Regions from separate parts of the Pseudomonas phoenicis genome, predicted to be linked through region 1. Evidence: predicted binding sites of a transcription regulator. Region 1 holds the regulator's gene; the other holds the start of a gene.
What was found. The regulator FliA, encoded in region 1, starts transcription of late flagellar genes. The targets are predictions, from matches to a motif close to CTAAAGTTTNNNNNNNNNNNGCCGNTAA.
Positions count from the first base shown of each region.

Region 2: a site for FliA is predicted at 2,399-2,426, ahead of AA0Z93_RS05245 (methyl-accepting chemotaxis protein). Genes of this name have one in related genera too.

Region 1 covers NZ_CP154852.1:223,391-232,044, forward strand. Annotated here, with positions in the region: gene motD (flagellar motor protein MotD) at 1-645, opposite strand, end outside; gene AA0Z93_RS01140 (flagellar motor protein) at 648-1,388, opposite strand; gene AA0Z93_RS01145 (protein-glutamate methylesterase/protein-glutamine glutaminase) at 1,388-2,539, opposite strand; gene AA0Z93_RS01150 (chemotaxis protein CheA) at 2,585-4,930, opposite strand; gene AA0Z93_RS01155 (protein phosphatase CheZ) at 4,943-5,731, opposite strand; gene AA0Z93_RS01160 (chemotaxis response regulator CheY) at 5,748-6,122, opposite strand; gene fliA (RNA polymerase sigma factor FliA) at 6,327-7,067, opposite strand; gene fleN (flagellar synthesis regulator FleN) at 7,064-7,906, opposite strand; gene flhF (flagellar biosynthesis protein FlhF) at 7,989-8,654, opposite strand, start outside.
Region 2 covers NZ_CP154852.1:1,132,498-1,141,151, reverse strand. Annotated here, with positions in the region: gene AA0Z93_RS05250 (methyl-accepting chemotaxis protein) at 1-258, opposite strand, end outside; gene AA0Z93_RS05245 (methyl-accepting chemotaxis protein) at 428-2,344, opposite strand; gene AA0Z93_RS05240 (16S rRNA (uracil(1498)-N(3))-methyltransferase) at 2,448-3,155, opposite strand; gene tatC (twin-arginine translocase subunit TatC) at 3,152-3,937, opposite strand; gene tatB (Sec-independent protein translocase protein TatB) at 3,934-4,392, opposite strand; partial or broken gene AA0Z93_RS05225 (twin-arginine translocase TatA/TatE family subunit) at 4,669-4,941, opposite strand; gene AA0Z93_RS05220 (phosphoribosyl-ATP diphosphatase) at 5,041-5,376, opposite strand; gene hisI (phosphoribosyl-AMP cyclohydrolase) at 5,378-5,770, opposite strand; gene ubiB (ubiquinone biosynthesis regulatory protein kinase UbiB) at 6,049-7,659, opposite strand; gene AA0Z93_RS05205 (SCP2 domain-containing protein) at 7,656-8,279, opposite strand; gene ubiE (bifunctional demethylmenaquinone methyltransferase/2-methoxy-6-polyprenyl-1,4-benzoquinol methylase UbiE) at 8,279-8,654, opposite strand, start outside.

The DNA of each region.
Region 1 (8,654 bases):
CGAGGCCATGCGCGCCGGGTCCACCCCGTCGAGCGCCAACAGGCGCACGATGCTCGCGGCGCGTGCCGACGACAGTTCCCAGTTGGTCGGGTACTGCGCGGTGCGGATCGGCTGATCGTCGGTGAAGCCCTCGACGTGCACCGGGTTGGCGAAGGGTTTCAAAATCCCCGCCACGCGGTCGACGATGGAAAACGCCGCATCGCTGGGCATGGCGTCGCCGCTGCCGAACAGCAACGAGGAGTTGAGCTCGATCTCCACCCACAGTTCGTTGCCGCGCACGGTCATCTGCTTGCCGGCGATCAGGTCGCCGAAGGCGGCGGTGACTTCGTCGGTGATGGCCTTGAGCGGGTCGTTGGCGGTCTGCCCCAGGCCCGCGTCGGTCTGCTCGCTGTCTTTGATCAACGGCTGCGCCGGGCGCGTGCTGAGCGGCCGCTCTTCACCGATGGGGATCGGCCGCATGCTGCGCTCGGGCGCGTTGAACACGCCCAGCAGCGCCTCGGACACCACCTTGTACTTGCCCTCGTTGACCGAGGAAATCGAATACATCACCACGAAGAAGGCGAACAGCAAGGTGATGAAGTCGGCGTAGGACACCAGCCAACGTTCGTGGTTTTCGGGTTCTTCCACATGGCGACGACGACGCATGCCTACTCCATGAAGCCTTGCAGCTTCAGCTCGATCGAGCGTGGATTCTCCCCTTCGGCGATCGACAACAAGCCTTCGAGGAGCATTTCCCGGTAACGCGACTGGCGCAGCACCAGCGCTTTCAGCTTGTTGGCCACCGGCAGGAGAATCAGGTTGGCGCTGGCCACGCCGTAGATGGTGGCGACGAACGCCACGGCGATGCCGCTGCCCAGTTGCGCAGGGTCGGCCAGGTTGCCCATCACGTGGATCAGGCCCATCACCGCACCGATGATGCCGATGGTCGGCGCATAGCCGCCCATGCACTCGAACACCTTGGCCGCTTGCAGGTCACGGCTTTCCTGGGTGAGGAAATCCACCTCGAGAATGCTGCGCACCGACTCGGGCTCGGCGCCGTCGACCAGCAGTTGCAGGCCCTTGCGGGCATAAGGGTCAGGCTCCAGATCGGCCACGCCTTCCAGGCCGAGCAGGCCTTCCTTGCGCGCCGTCAGGCTCCAGTTCACCACCCGGTCGACCCCACCGGCCAGGTCGATGTGCGGGGGAAAGAGGATCCAGCGCAGGATCTGCAACGCCCGCTTGAATGACGACAACGGCGACTGCAACAGCGCCGCCGCCAGGGTACCGCCCAGCACTATGAGCGCGGCCGGGCCGTTGATCAACGCACCGGCATGGCCGCCTTCGAGGAAATTGCCGCCGACGATGGCGACGAAAGCCAGGATCAGGCCGATCAGGCTGAGCACATCCATCAGTGGCAGGCCTCGACCAGGTGCTTGCCGATCTCGTCAAGGCTGTACACCGCATCGGCCAGGTTGGCTTTGACGATGGCCATGGGCATGCCGTAGATCACGCAGCTGGCCTCGTCCTGCGCCCACACCGTGCTGCCGCACTGCTTGAGCAGGCGCGCGCCTTCGCGGCCGTCGGCGCCCATGCCGGTGAGCACCACCGAGAGCACCTTGTCGCCGTAGGACTTGGCCGCCGAGCCGAAGGTGATGTCCACGCAGGGTTTGTAGTTCAGGCGCTCGTCGCCGGGCAGGATTTTCACCGTGCCACGGGCATCGACCATCATCTGCTTGCCGCCAGGCGCGAGCAGCGCCAGGCCAGGGCGCAGGATGTCGCCGTCTTCGGCTTCCTTGACGCTGATGCGGCACAGCTTGTCGAGGCGCTCGGCGAACGCCTTGGTGAAGGCCGCCGGCATGTGCTGGATGAGCACGATGGGCGCCGGGAAATGCGCGGGCAGTTGCGTCAGCACCCGTTGCAGGGCAACCGGCCCGCCCGTGGAGGTGCCGATGGCGACCAGCTTGTAGGCCTTGCGCCGCGGCGCGGGCGAGCTGGCGGGCGCGGCGGCGCTGGGTGCCGCAGTGCGCGACGGCAGCGGACTGCGCGCGGGGGCCGGATGGGGCGCATGGCTGGCAGGCGTGCTGGCGCTGGGGGCATGCACGGGCGCAGGGTTCGCTGCAGCGGATGCGGGGCTTGGGCTGGCGTAGCTGCCGAAACGGCGGTTGCTGCGCGACAGCGTGTGGACTTTCTCGCACAGCATCTGCCGGACCTTGTCCGGATTGCGCGAAATGTCTTCGAAATTCTTCGGCAGGTAATCGACCGCGCCGGCGTCCAGCGCATCGAGGGTGACCCGAGCGCCTTCGTGGGTCAGCGAGGAGAACATCAACACCGGGGTCGGACAGCGCTGCATGATGTGCCGCACGGCGGTGATGCCGTCCATCATCGGCATCTCGTAGTCCATGGTAATGACATCGGGCTTGAGCGCCAGCGCCTGGTCGATGGCTTCCTTGCCATTGGTCGCGGTGCCGACGACCTTGATCGCCGGGTCGCCGGCGAGGATTTCAGAGACACGGCGGCGGAAGAAACCCGAATCATCCACCACCAGGACTTTGACTACCATAAACACTCCGTTAGACGGCGCCCCTTCGCAGGCGCGCCGACGCGATCAGATACGCCGCGCGGCGTAACGCTTGAGCATGCTCGGCACATCCAGAATCAGCGCGATGCGACCGTCACCGGTGATGGTCGCCCCCGACATGCCTGGGGTGCCTTGCAGCATCTTGCCCAGCGGCTTGATGACCACCTCTTCCTGGCCCACCAGCTGATCGACCACGAAGCCGATGCGCTGGGTGCCCACCGAGAGGATCACCACGTGGCCCTCCAACTGTTCCTCGTGGGCCTGGCCCTGCACCAGCCAGCGCTTGAGGTAGAACAGCGGCAAGGCCTTGTCGCGCACGATCACCACTTCCTGGCCGTCGACCACGTTGGTGCGCGACAGGTCGAGGTGGAAGATCTCGTTGACGTTGACCAGCGGGAAGGCGAAGGCCTGGTTGCCCAGCATCACCATCAGGGTCGGCATGATCGCCAGGGTCAGCGGCACCTTGATGATGATCTTCGAGCCCTGGCCCTTGACCGAATGGATGTTGATCGAGCCGTTGAGCTGGGAAATCTTGGTCTTGACCACGTCCATGCCCACGCCACGGCCGGAGACGTCGGAAATTTCCGTCTTGGTCGAGAAGCCGGGAGCGAAGATCAGGTTGTAGCAGTCCGACTCGCTCAGGCGGTCGGCGGCGTCCTTGTCCATCAGGCCCTTTTCCACGGCCTTGGCGCGCAGGACGGCCGGGTCCATGCCCTTGCCGTCGTCGGAGATCGACAAGAGGATATGGTCGCCCTCCTGCTCGGCCGACAGCACCACGCGCCCGGTGCGCGCCTTGCCCGAAGCTTCGCGCTCCTCGGGCATCTCGATGCCGTGGTCGACCGCGTTGCGCACCAAGTGCACCAGCGGATCGGCCAGGGCTTCGACCAGGTTCTTGTCCAGGTCGGTTTCTTCGCCGACCAGCTCCAGGTTGATGTCTTTCTTCAACTGCCGCGCCAGGTCGCGAACCAGGCGCGGGAAGCGGCCGAAGACCTTCTTGATCGGCTGCATGCGGGTTTTCATCACCGCGGTCTGCAGGTCGGCGGTGACCACGTCGAGGTTGGACACGGCCTTGGACATGGCCTCGTCGCCGCTGTTCAGGCCCAGGCGCACCAGACGGTTACGCACCAGCACCAGCTCGCCGACCATGTTCATGATCTCGTCCAGCCGCGCCGTATCGACACGCACGGTGGTCTCGGCTTCGCTGGCGTGCTTTTCCGCCGGTGGCGCGGCCGGCGCACGGGCCGGGGCCGCAGGTTTGGCGGCCGCTGGCGCCGGGGCCGGCTTGGCAACGGGCGCTGGCATGGCAGAGGGGGCGACCGTTGCGGCAGTGGCGGTGTCAGCCACAGGCGCGACGCGCTCGGCGGCGAACTTGCCCTTGCCGTGCAGCTCGTCGAGCAGCGCTTCGAATTCGTTTTCGGAAATGTGCTCGTCGTTGCCGGCAGGGGCCGCTGCGACCGGGGCTGCGGTTGGCGCGGCAGCGCCCGGCGCAGCGGCGCCCGGCGTGGTAGCGCCCGACGCAGCGGCGCCCGACGCTACGGCGCCCGACAGTGCATCAGCCGTGAAGCTGCCCTTGCCGTGCAACTGGTCGAGCAAGGCTTCGAACTCGTCGTCGGTGATCTCGTCGCTGGCCGCAGCCGGTGCCGGCGCTTCGGCCGGGGCTGGCGTGGCCTTGGCCGAGAACTGGCCTTTGCCGTGCAACTGGTCGAGCAGGGATTCGAACTCGGCGTCGGTGATGTCGTCGCTTTCGCCGCCGATCGGCTCGACCGGCATCGCTTCGACGCTGGCCGCGGCGGCTGGCGACTGCGCAGCGGCGGCAGCTTCGGCCTTGACCGCGTCGAGCGAGTCGAGCAAGCGCTCGAACTCGTCGTCGGTGATGTCGCCGGCGTCGGCGGCCGGCGGCGCTTCGGCCAACGCGGCTGGAGCTGGCGCAGCGGCGACCACGGCCGGCGCCTCAGGCTCGGGCGCGGCCTGTGTTTGGGCGCCGGCCGGCTCGGCCAGGCGCGCCAGCGCCGCCAGCAGCTCAGGCGTGGCCGGCGTCACCTCGGTACGTTCGCGCACCTGGCCGAACATGCCGTTGACCGCATCCAGCGCTTCCAGCACCACGTCCATCAGCTCGGCATCCACGCGGCGTTCGCCTTTGCGCAGGATGTCGAAGACGTTCTCGGCAATGTGGCAGCACTCAACCAGCTCATTGAGCTGGAGGAAGCCGGCGCCCCCTTTTACGGTATGAAACCCGCGAAAAATCGCATTGAGCAGGTCCGCGTCATCGGGTCGGCTTTCCAGCTCGACCAGCTGTTCGGACAACAGCTCGAGAATTTCGCCGGCCTCAACCAGGAAATCCTGGAGGATTTCTTCATCGGCGCCGAAGCTCATTGAACGTGCTCCTTAAAAACCAAGGCTGGATAGCAAATCGTCTACATCGTCCTGACCGGACACGACGTCCTCACGCTTATCGGCATGAATCTGCGGACCTTCACCTCGAGTCGGATGTTTTTCTTGGTCTTTTTCATCGCGCAGTTGCTGATGGTCATGTTCGATACCGGCGAAGCGGTCGACCTGACTGGCCATCAACACCAACTTGAGCAGATTGCTTTCGACTTCCGTCACCAGCGCAGTGACGCGCTTGATGACCTGGCCGGTCAGGTCCTGGTAGTCCTGGGCCAGCAAAATATCGTTCATGTGCCCGGCGACCTTGCGGTTGCCTTCGGCGCTACTCGTCAAGAAACCGTCGACGCGGCGCGCCAGGTCGCGGAACTCGGTGGCCGACACTTCGCGGCGCATGAAGCGCTGCCAGTCGCCGCTCAGGGCCGAAGCCTGCTCGGCCATGTCGTTGAGCACGGGCGTGCTTTCTTCGACCAGGTCCATGGTGCGGTTGGCGGCGTTCTCGGTCAGCTTGACCACATAGCCCAGCCGCTCGGTGGCGTCGGTGATCTGCGAGACTTCTTCGGCCTGCGGCATGCGCGGGTCGATCTGGAAACTGACGATGGCGCTGTGCAGTTCGCGGGTCAGCTTGCCGACCTCGTTGTACAGGCCCAGGTCGCGGGTCTGGTTGAGCTGGTGGATCAGTTGCACGGCATCGCCGAAACGGCCTCGTTCGAGGCTCTCGACCAGCTCGCGAGCATGCTTTTTCAGGGTGCCTTCGAACTCACCCAGAGAGGTATCGATAGATTCCATTGCGCCCCCTGGCGGCTTAGCCGTTCACGCGCTCGAAGATCTTTTCGATCTTTTCTTTCAGCACCTGGGCGGTGAAAGGCTTGACCACGTAACCGTTGACCCCCGCCTGGGCCGCTTCAATGATCTGGTCGCGCTTGGCTTCGGCGGTGACCATCAGCACCGGCATGCTCTTGAGCGTGTCGTGGGCACGGACCTTGCGCAGCAGGTCGATGCCGGACATGCCAGGCATGTTCCAGTCGGTGACGAGAAAGTCGTAATGGCCCTTTTCCAACATCGGCAACGCCGTGGTGCCGTCGTCGGCCTCGTCGGTGTTGGTGAAGCCCAGATCGCGCAGCAGGTTCTTGATGATTCGCCGCATCGTCGAGAAATCGTCAACGATGAGGATTTTCATGTCTTTGTTCAATTAGAGATCTCCAAGCAGTCTCATCACGCGCCCGGCGCCGAGCGCGTGCGTCATTCGTTCTTAAAGCGGCAAGGTGCACGCTTCGAGGAGCAAGCCGTGCGGCGTTGCCAGTTACGCGCTTTGTAACACCACCGCGATCCGCTCTGCTCTGACAGCGAGCAGCTTGCCGCTTGCAATTCGTAGCCGGCCGCCCTAACGGGCGCGCCATTCTCCCAGGCGACTGCGCAGGCGTGCCGCGCACTGGCTGTGCAACTGGCTGACCCGTGATTCGCTGACCCCCAGCACTTCGCCGATTTCCTTGAGGTTCAGCTCTTCGTCGTAGTACAGCGCCAGCACCAGACGCTCGCGTTCCGGCAGGTTGGCGATGGCGTCGGTCAAGGCCGCCTGGAAGCGTTCGTCCTCGAGCCCGCGGCCCGGTTCCGGCGAGCCGCTGGCGCCGTCTTCGTGCAGCCCTTCGTGCTCGCCGTCCTGCAACAGGTCGTCGAAACTGAACAGACGGCTGCCCAATGTATCGTTGAGGATGCCGTAATAGTCATCCAGCTCCATCTTAAGTTCGGCAGCGACTTCATGATCTTTAGCGTCGCGTCCGGTTCTCGCTTCCACGGCGCGCATCGCCTCGCTGACCATGCGTGTGTTGCGGTGCACCGAACGCGGTGCCCAGTCGCCCTTGCGCACTTCGTCGAGCATGGCGCCGCGGATGCGGATACCGGCGTAGGTCTCGAAGCTGGCGCCCTTGCTGGCGTCGTATTTGTTGGCCACTTCCAACAGGCCGATCATGCCGGCCTGGATCAGGTCTTCGACCTGCACGTTGGCCGGCAGGCGCGCCAGCAGGTGATAGGCGATGCGCTTGACCAGCGGCGCGTAACGCTCGATCAGCTCGTACTGCGCGTCTTTGGACGCCCGGCTGTACATCTTGAATCCGCTCGCACTCATAGCACCGGCCCTGCGCTGGTCGGCTGCACCAGGCGCTCTACGAAGAACTCCAAGTGGCCGCGAGGATTGGCTGGCAGCGGCCAGCTGTCGACCTTCTGCGCAATGGCCTTGAAGGCCAGGGCGCATTTGGAACGGGGGAAGGCTTCGTAGACCGCGCGCTGCTTCTGCACGGCCTTGCGCACCGATTCGTCGTAGGGCACGGCGCCGACGTACTGGAGCGCCACGTCGAGGAAGCGATCGGTGACCTTGGTCAGCTTGGCGAACAGGTTGCGCCCTTCCTGCGGGCTCTGCGCCATGTTGGCCAGCACGCGGAAGCGGTTCATGCCGTAGTCGCGGTTGAGCAGTTTGATCAGCGCGTAGGCGTCGGTGATCGAAGTGGGCTCGTCGCACACCACCAGCAGCACTTCCTGGGCGGCGCGCACGAAACTCACCACCGAGTCGCCGATGCCCGCGGCGGTGTCGATGACCAGCACGTCGAGGTTGTCGCCGATCTCGCTGAAGGCCTGGATCAAGCCGGCGTGCTGCGCAGGCTGCAGGTGCACCATGGTCTGCGTGCCGGACGCCGCCGGCACGATGCGTACGCCGCCCGGGCCTTGCAGCAGCACGTCGCGCAGCTCGCAGCGGCCTTCGATGACGTCGGCCAAGGTGCGCTTGGGCGTCAGCCCCAGCAGCACGTCGACGTTGGCCAGGCCCAGGTCGGCGTCGAGCAGCATGACTCTGCGCCCTAGCTCGGCGAGTGCCAAGGACAGGTTCACTGAAACGTTGGTCTTACCGACGCCGCCTTTGCCACCGGTCACGGCGATGACCTGTACGGGATGCATGCTACCCATGTCTGTTATTTACCTTGTCTCGCTTGGACCCATGCCACAGTGGAGGCCGACTGCCCGCCCCGCCCTGTAGGTACTTTTCGCAGCACATCTCTCAACCCACCCGCTTGCCTGGGTGGTGGTACAGATCAGCGAACATGTCGGCCATGGCCTCTTCGCTGGGTTCGTCCTGCATCTGCACGCTGACCGCGCGGCTCACCAACTGGTGCTTGCGCGGCAGGTGCAGGTCGTCAGGAATGCGCGGCCCATCGGTGAGATAGGCGATCGGCAATTCATGATCGATGGCCAGGCTGAGCACTTCGCCCAGGCTGGCCGTTTCATCGAGTTTGCTCAGGATGCAACCGGCCAGGCCACAGCGTTTGTAGCTGTGGTAGGCGGCCGACAGCACCTGTTTCTGGCTGGTGGTGGCCAGCACCAGATAATTCTTCGACGCGATACCGCGCCCGGCGAGCGTCTCCAACTGCATGCGCAGGGCCGGATCGCTGGCTTGCAGGCCGGCGGTGTCGATCAACACCACGCGCTTGCGCAGCAGCGGCTCCAGGGCCTGGGCCAGCGACTCGCCCGGATCGACGTAGGTCACCGGCACGTTGAGGATGCGGCCCAGGGTCTTGAGCTGTTCCTGGGCGCCGATGCGGAAACTGTCCATGCTCACCAGCGCCAGGCTGCCGGCGCCGTACTTGAGCACGTAGCGCGCGGCCAGCTTGGCCAGGGTGGTGGTCTTGCCCATGCCGGCGGGGCCAACCAGAGCGATCACCCCACC
Region 2 (8,654 bases), 910 kb from region 1:
CAGGGTGCTGTCGATCTGCTTGCGGCTGACCTCGTCGGCGAGCACTCGGTAGGTGATGCGTTCGCTGCGCAGATCCTTGCTGTAGTCGCTGAAATGACCGATCTGGATGAGCTTTTCCGAGCTTTCGATGGCGTCGTCCAAGGCCAGCCAGCCGCTGAGGGTGGTGACCAGGGTGAACAGCAGCACCGTGGCGAAGCCCAGGGCGAGCTTGAGGCGCACGCTGAGGTTGCCGAGAAATCTGTCCAGTAGTCCTATCATGAGCGCTTCTCCAGAAATGAGTCGGAAGGCGCCAGCGATCAGACGTGGCGTCGAGTCTTACTCATCGGCGGGAAGCGCGTCAGACTGGACCTGCAAATGCTGTGGGAAATTTCCGCATGGTTTGTAGGAAGTAGGGCTGCCTTGCGCGCAGCCCTACCGTGCAAGTCATCTACAACCGGAAACGCGCCACCAGGCCTTGCAGGTGCGTGCCCAACCGCGCCAACTCCACGCTGGAACTGGCGGTCTGCTCGCTGGCCGCCGCCGTCTGATCGGAGATGTCGCGCACGTTCATCACGCTGCGGTTGATCTCCTCGGCCACCGCGCTCTGCTCCTCGGCGGCCGTGGCGATCTGCTGGTTCATCGCCTGGATCGACGACACTGTGCGGGTGATGGTGCCCAGCGCACCACCTGCGCGACGGGTCAGCTCGACGCTGCTGTCGGTCAGGCCGCGGCTGGCGTCCATCACGTCGGCCACACGCTGGGTGCCCTGTTGCAGGTTGGCGATCAGCTCTTCGATCTCTTCGGTGGACTGCTGAGTGCGCTGCGCCAGGCTGCGCACCTCGTCGGCGACCACGGCGAAGCCGCGCCCGGCCTCACCGGCGCGAGCGGCTTCGATGGCGGCGTTGAGTGCCAGCAGGTTGGTCTGCTGCGCGACCGACTTGATCACGTCGAGCATGCTGCCGATCTTGTCGCTTTCCTGCTTGAGCTCGCCCATGGCCTCGCTGGAGTTGTTCACTTCATGGGCCAGGCGCTCGATCTGCGCGACGGCTTCGCCGACCACCCGATCGCCCTCGCGGGCCTGCTGGTCGGCCATCAACGCCGCCTCCGAGGCCTGCTCGGCATTGCGCGCCACTTCCTGCACGGTAGCGGCCATCTCGTTCATGGCCGTGGCCACCTGGTCGGTTTCGACTTTCTGGCTGTTGACCCCGGCGCTGGTCTGGCCGGTGACCGCCGACAGCTGTTCGGCGGCGCTGGCGATCTGCGTGACGCCGTCGCCGATGCCGCCGATCAGTTGCCGCAGGCCTTGGGTCATATGCTGCATGCTGGCCTGCAACTGACCCAGCTCGTCGCGCCGGTCGACCTGCAACTGCTGGCTCAGATCGCCATTGGCCACGCGCTCGGCGGCGCTCAGGGTTTCGCGCAGGGGTACGGTGATCTGCCGGGTGATGATCCACGCGGCAATGATGCCCAGCACCACCGCCACCAGGGTGCTGAGGGCCAACAGCAGGCGCGCCTGCTGGGCATCCTGGTCGCGTACCTGGGTCTGGGTTTCGGTGAGCTGGCGGCTGTTGTCGAACATCACCTGGCCTTGGTCGGCCATGTGTTGCAGCGCCTCTTCGCTGGCGCTCTGCGCGCTGGCCACCTGGTTCACCGCGTCGCGGTAGGTGGCCAGGGCCTGGCCGGCGGCTTGCAAGTCTGCGGCGTAGCTGGCGGGCAGGCGCGTGGCGACCTCGCTCAGCACCGCCGAGGCCTTGTCGATGGCCACCAGCGCGGTCTGCTGGCGCTCGGCCTCGCCGCTGTAGGTGTAGCCGCGTACTTCGAAGCGGGCGCGTTGCAGCTCCTGACCGGCCAGCACGGCACTGGCGTACTGGCCGATGTCGCCGCCTTGCTGCAAGCGCTGTTCGAGGGTGGCGAGCAGGGCCGCGGCCTGGTCGGCGCTGTCGCCGAGCACGGCACGGCTGCTTTCGCGGCGCTGTGCGGCTTGCTTGAGCTGATCGAAGACCTGCCGGTATTCGACGACGGCGGCACGTTGGCGCTCGACCCGTTGCAGGTCGGCCGGCTGGGCCAGACGCTCGGACACCCCTTGCAGGCGTTGTTCGAGCTGGTCGAGGGTGGCGTCCATCTGGGTGATGGCGTCCGGGTTGGCCTTGCGCTGATATTGCTGGCGGGCGATGCGCAGGTCCTGGGTCAGTTGCAGGACTTCGGAAATGTGGCCCAACTTGTCGCCCCGCTCGATGACGTTGCGCAGGCCTATCCAGCCGGTGGCGGCGGCGACCAGGGTCAATAGCAGGACCAGGCCGAAGCCCATGGCGAGTTTGCGGTTGACGCTGATGTTGCCTAACAGTTGGCTTAAACGTTGACTCATGGCCTATTACCCCTTGTTCATTGGCTGCCGGACGTCCTTGGCGGGCTGTCAGGTTCATCGGCCTTCGGGGAATAAACTTTATGACCACACGACCAGTAGTGGTTTAGAACAGGCGCGAAAGCAGCGCGGTGACCGCCGTTTCGACCCGTAGGATACGCGCGCCCAGTTGCACGGGCTGCAAGCCTGCCCGCCCCAACAAGTCGACTTCATAGGGAATCCAGCCGCCCTCGGGGCCGATCGCCAAGGTCACCGGTTGCTCCACGCCGCGCGGGCAGGCCGGATGATCGCCCGGATGGCCGACCAGGCCCAAGGTGCCCTGGGCGATGCCCGGCAAACGGTCTTCGACGAAGGGCTTGAAGCGCTTTTCGATGATCACTTCGGGCAGCACCGTATCGCGTGCCTGCTCTAGGCCCAGGATCAGGTTGTCGCGGATGCTCGCCGGTTGCAGGAAGGGCGTCTGCCAGAAGCTTTTCTCGACCTTGTAGCTGTTGAGCAGAATCAGCCGCGGCACACCCAGGGTGGCGACGGTCTGTAGCAGGCGGCGCATCATTTTCGGCCGCGGCACGGCCAGCACCAAAGTCAACGGCAGCTTGGCCGGCGGCGGCTGGTCGAAGCCGACCTGCAGCTCGGCTTCGCGGGCTTCCAGGCGCAGCAGGGTGGCGCTGCCCGTCAGGCCGCCGATGCGGCCCACGCGCAGGGTGTCGCCCACGCAGGCGCGGTGGATCTCTTGCAGGTGGGTCAGGCGCCGGTCGCTCAGCACGACGCGGTCGGGCGCGACGAAGTCGGCCTCTTCCAGGAGCAACAGGTTCATGGCTGTTTCGCAGGTGGCTGAGGCGCGTCGACCTCGCTCTCGGCAGCTTCCTTGCGCTTGCGCACCAAGGTGGCGAACAGCACGCCGACCTCGAACAGCAGCCACATCGGCACGGCCAGCAGGGTCTGGGAAAAGATGTCGGGCGGGGTCAGGACCATGCCGACCACGAAGCAGCCAATGATCACGTAGGGGCGGATCTTCTTCAGGTACTTCACATCGACCACGCCGATCCACACCAGCAGCACCACGGCCACCGGAATTTCGAAGGCCACGCCGAAGGCGAAGAACAGCGTCATGACGAAGTCGAGGTAGTTGGCGATGTCGGTCATCATCGACACGCCTTCGGGGGTGGCGGCGGCGAAGAAGCCGAAGATCAGCGGGAACACCAGAAAGTAGGCGAAGGCCATGCCGGCGTAGAACAGGAAAATACTCGAGACCAGCAGCGGAATGGCGATGCGCTTCTCATGACGGTACAGCCCCGGTGCGATGAACCCCCACACCTGCTGAAGGATGAACGGCATGGCCACGAACAGCGAAACGATCATGGTCAGCTTGAACGGCGTCAGGAACGGCGAGGCCACGTCGGTGGCGATCATCGTGGCGTTGGCCGGCAAGTGGTCGCGCAGCGGCGCCGAGACCAGGGTGTAGATCTGCTGGGCGAAGGAGAACAGGCCGATGAAGATCGCGAAGATCACGGCCACGCAGCGCAGCAGGCGGGTGCGCAGTTCGGTCAGGTGCGAGACCAGCGGCATGGGCTGGTCGTGGTCCGGGATTTCGCTCATGGGGCTCGTGGTGGCTGTGGCTGGTCGGAGGGCGTGGTTGGCGTGGTCGGTGATGCGGGCACTGCTGGCGTCGGCACGGCGGACGAGGTATCAGCTGCGGGCGAGGCTACGGCTGCGGGCGGCACGAAGGGAACGCTCTGGTTCGGCGCTGCCGTAGCCGTGGCATCGGCCGGGGGCGCAGGCGGCGCATCGGCAGGGGCCACAGCGTTCTTCGGGTCGAGGATGCGCCGGGCTTCCTGTTCCATCGACAGGATGTGCTCGTTGTGCAACTGGCGGCGGATGTCATCGGCGCCGATTTCGCGTTCCACTTCCATCTTGATGCTGTTGAAGCTGCGCTTCAGACGGCCGATCCACAACCCTGCGGTGCGCGCCGCACCCGGTAGGCGCTCGGGGCCGAGTACCAGCAGGGCTACCAGGCCTACCAGCAGGAGTTCGCCAAAACTGATGCCGAACATGGCTCAGTCTTTCCTCAATGGATCTTGAGCGGGTGTGGTCTGGCCTTCGAAGGTCTGGCCTGGAGGCAACGGCGCGTGGGGCTGGGCCGGTTGGGCGGGCACTGCCTCGGGCTGCACGGGGGCCGGCGCAACAGGACTCGCGTGGGGCTGCGCCGGTGCCGGCTGGACAGGTACTGCCGGCGCTTGGGCGGGTGCTGGCTGAGTCGGTGCCACCTGGGGTTGCACAGGCGCTGGCTGGACAGGCGCTGGCTGAGGCTGGGCAGGCGCCACGTAGGGCTGGGCCGGGGCGGCATGGGGCTGGGCCGGTGCCGCTTGAATCGGTGCCACCTGTGGCTGGACCGGCGCGGGCTGCGCAGGCGGTACGGGCTGCGCGGTGTGCACCGGCGGGGTCTGCTCGGTGGGCTTGTGCTCTTCGTCGCTCATGGCCTTGCGAAAGCCCTTGATCGATTCACCCAGGTCGCCGCCGAGGTTCTTCAGCTTCTTGGTGCCGAAGACCAGGACCACCACGATCAGCAGGACGATCCAATGTTTCCAGTCGAAAATACCCATTGCGTACTCCAGGAACAGACGTATCGGTTGTGTCGCGGGAGGCGCATCGCCTCCTCGCGCTCGCATTCAGACCCGCACGGGCTAGGCCCGTTGCCGGTATCAGGCCGACGGCTGGCGCGCGGCCTTTTCCTCGTGCCCGGACAAGCCGAAGCGCCGCTCCAGTTCGTCGAGCACCGCCTGCGGGTGCTGGCCCAGCGCGCTGAGCATGACCAGGCTGTGGAACCACAGGTCGGCGGTTTCGTAGATGACGTCGCTGCAGTCGTGGCTGAGGGCGGCGTCCTTGGCGGCGATGATGGTTTCCACCGACTCTTCGCCGAGCTTTTCCAGAATCTTGTTCAGGCCCTTGTGGTGCAGGCTGGCCACATAGGAGCTGTCGGGGGCGGCGTGCTTGCGGGCCTCGAGGACTTCGGCCAGGCGGGTGAGGGTGTCGCTCATGTCAGTGTCCTGCGTGGTAGATGGCGTGCGGGTCTTTGAGCACCGGATCGACGATGTGCCATTGGCCGTTTTCGTAGACCCGATAGAAGCAGCTCTGCCGACCGGTATGGCAGGCGATTTCGCCCAGTTGCTCGACCATCAGGATGATCACATCGGCGTCGCAGTCCAGACGCATCTCGTGCAGCTTCTGCACGTGCCCGGATTCCTCGCCCTTGCGCCACAGCTTGCCACGCGAGCGCGACCAGTAGATGGCGCGCTGCTCGGCGGCGGTCAATGCCAGGGCTTCGCGGTTCATCCAGGCCATCATCAGCACGCGCCCGGTCTTGTGGTCCTGGGCGATGGCCGGTACCAGTCCGTCGCTGTTCCAGTTGATCTCGTCCAACCAGTCTTTCATCTCTCACTCCAGAACAGGCCCCAGGAGACGAGGGGGCCTTGTGCATCGGTCGCGGCGTACAAGGCGCGCGATCCCGGGTTACCAGCCGGAGGCAATCGGTGCGCTGCCTTGTCCGCTTTCGTTGGGGCCGGGCTGGCTTTGCTGGCCATCGCGAATTCAGGTCGCTCTTGCAGGTGGGCCGGCTTTGCCGGCCCTCGCGACTGAACCGGAGCGCCGGCCGGTCGCTCCTCCAGGCGCTGCTACAGGCGGGCTAGTGTGCCAGCCGTTGCGGCCCCTGGCTATCGACGCACGATCAGGTACAACCCCGCCGCGAGCATCAGGTACGCCGGCCACACGGCCGGGGCGGTCAGGCTGGCCGCACCAGCGGCCAGGGTCGCGCCGCCGCCGAGCAGGCCCGCGCCGAGCAGACGCAGGGCCCAATGGTCGCCGCGGTTGCGTTGGTCGGGCAGGCGCGGGTCCTTGCGATGCGGCTGCGACAGGCGCTCCAGCAGGTCGCGGGTCATGCCGGCCAGGTGCGGCAGTTGCTCGACCTGGCTATAGACGTTGCTGAGCACCGCCTTGGGGCTCATGCGCTGGCGCATCCAGCGCTCCAAGTACGGTTTGGCGGTGGTCCACAGATCGAGCTCGGGGTGCAACTGACGGCCCAGGCCTTCGATGTTGAGCAGGGTTTTCTGCAGCAGCACCAGCTGCGGCTGCACTTCCATGTTGAAGCGCCGCGCGGTCTGGAACAGGCGCATCAGCACCTGGCCGAAGGAAATGTCCTTGAGCGGCTTTTCGAAGATCGGCTCGCAGACCGTGCGGATCGCCGCCTCGAATTCGTTGACCTTGGTGTGCGCCGGCACCCAGCCCGAATCGATGTGCAACTGCGCTACACGGCGATAGTCGCGCTTGAAGAAGGCGATGAGGTTGCGCGCCAGGTAGTCCTGGTCTTCGTCGGTGAGGCTGCCGACGATGCCGCAGTCGATGGCGATGTATTGCGGGCTCCACGGGCGCACGGTGCTGACGAAGATGTTGCCCGGGTGCATGTCGGCATGGAAGAAGCTGTCGCGGAACACCTGGGTGAAGAACACTTCCACACCGCGCTCGGCCAACAGCTTCATGTCGGTGCCCTGGTCGGCCAAGGTCGCCATGTCGGTGACCGGCACGCCGTAGATGCGCTCCATCACCAGTACCTTGGGCCGGCAGTAGTCCCAGTACACCTGAGGCACGTACATCAGGTCCGAGCCTTCGAAGTTGCGCCGCAACTGGCTGGAATTGGCGGCTTCGCGCAGCAGGTCGAGCTCGTCGTAGATGGTTTTCTCGTAGTCGCCCACGACGTCCACCGGGTGCAGGCGACGGGCATCGGCCGACAGCCGCTCGGCGGCCTTGGCGATCAGGAACAGCCAGGCCAGATCCTGGGCGATCACCGTTTGCAGGCCGGGGCGCACCACCTTGACCACCACTTCCTCGCCCGTCTTGAGCTTGGCCGCATGCACCTGTGCCACCGACGCCGAGGCCAGCGGCTCGACGTCGAAGCGGCTGAACACCTGCTCGATGCGCGCACCCAGTTGGCCTTCGATCAGCTCCACGGCGCGCTTGGGGTCGAACGGCGGCACACGGTCCTGCAGCAGCATCAACTCGTCGGCGACGTCCGTAGGCAGCAGGTCGCGGCGGGTCGAGAGCAACTGGCCGAACTTGATGAAGATCGGCCCCAGGTCTTGCAGCGCCATGCGCAGGCGCGCACCGCGGGAGGCCTCGGCGGGCTTGCGCGGCAGCCAGCGCCAGGGCATCAGCAGGCGCAGGCTCATCAGCCACCAGGGCAGGGGCATGGCGAACAGCAGGTCATCGAGGCGGTAGCGAATCACCACACGCTGGATGCGAAACAGACGGCGGACGGCGAGCAGCTTCATGCGTTATCGCTGGTATCAAGGGAGCGGGAAAGGCGGCGAATGCGCGCCTCGAGTCGTTCGATGTCGAGCTTCAGCGCATCGAGTTCGCTGAAGGCCGCTTCGGCTTCGCGCTGGCCCACCAGGGTGCGCGATTCTTCGGCCAGGTACTCGGAAAGGTTCTGGCCGAAGCGCGCCAGGCCCTGGCGCGTCCAGCCCGCGCGCTGGCGCAGGTGCCCGGCCAGCAGCGAGGTGGGCACCGGGCCCAGCCAGCGCGACAGCTCGTATTCCCAGTCCAGTTCCAGGTCTTGCAGCACGCCGAACAGGTCGAGCAGTGCGGCGCTGTCGCCGTGCAGCTCGACCTCGGGGCCATGCAGCACGGCGGTCTTGTTGCGGCTCAAGGCCAGCCGCGCAAGGCTGCTGGCCGGTGCGCGCAGGGTGCAATGCACTTCGCCCTCCCAGTGGCCGGCGAGCATCAGGCCGTCTTCGTCGGGCAGCACGAACACCCGCAGCGCAGGTTGCCGGCAGTCGATGGCGATGACCTTGCCTTCCAGCGCGGCCAGACGCGGCAGCGCCGTGCTGTCCATGCGCAGCACGCGGTTCAGGCCATGCTCGACGCTGGCGAGCACCCCGGCCAGCAGCATCAGGGCTTGATCCCCCGGTGCACGGCCACGATGCCGCTGGTCATGTTGTGGTAGGTGACGCGGTCGAAGCCGGCCTCGACCATCATGCCCTTGAGGGTTTCCTGGTCGGGGTGCATGCGGATCGATTCGGCCAGGTAGCGGTAGCTTTCCGAGTCGTTGGTGATCAGCTTGCCGGCCAGCGGCATGAAGGCGAAGGAATAGGCGTCGTAGGCCTTGGACATCAGCTTGTTGGTGGGCTTGGAGAATTCCAGCACCAGCAGGCGACCGCCGGGCTTGAGCACGCGCAGCATAGAGCGGATGGCGGCGTCCTTGTGGGTGACGTTGCGCAGGCCGAAGGCGATGGTCACGCAGTCGAAGTGGTTGTCCGGGAACGGC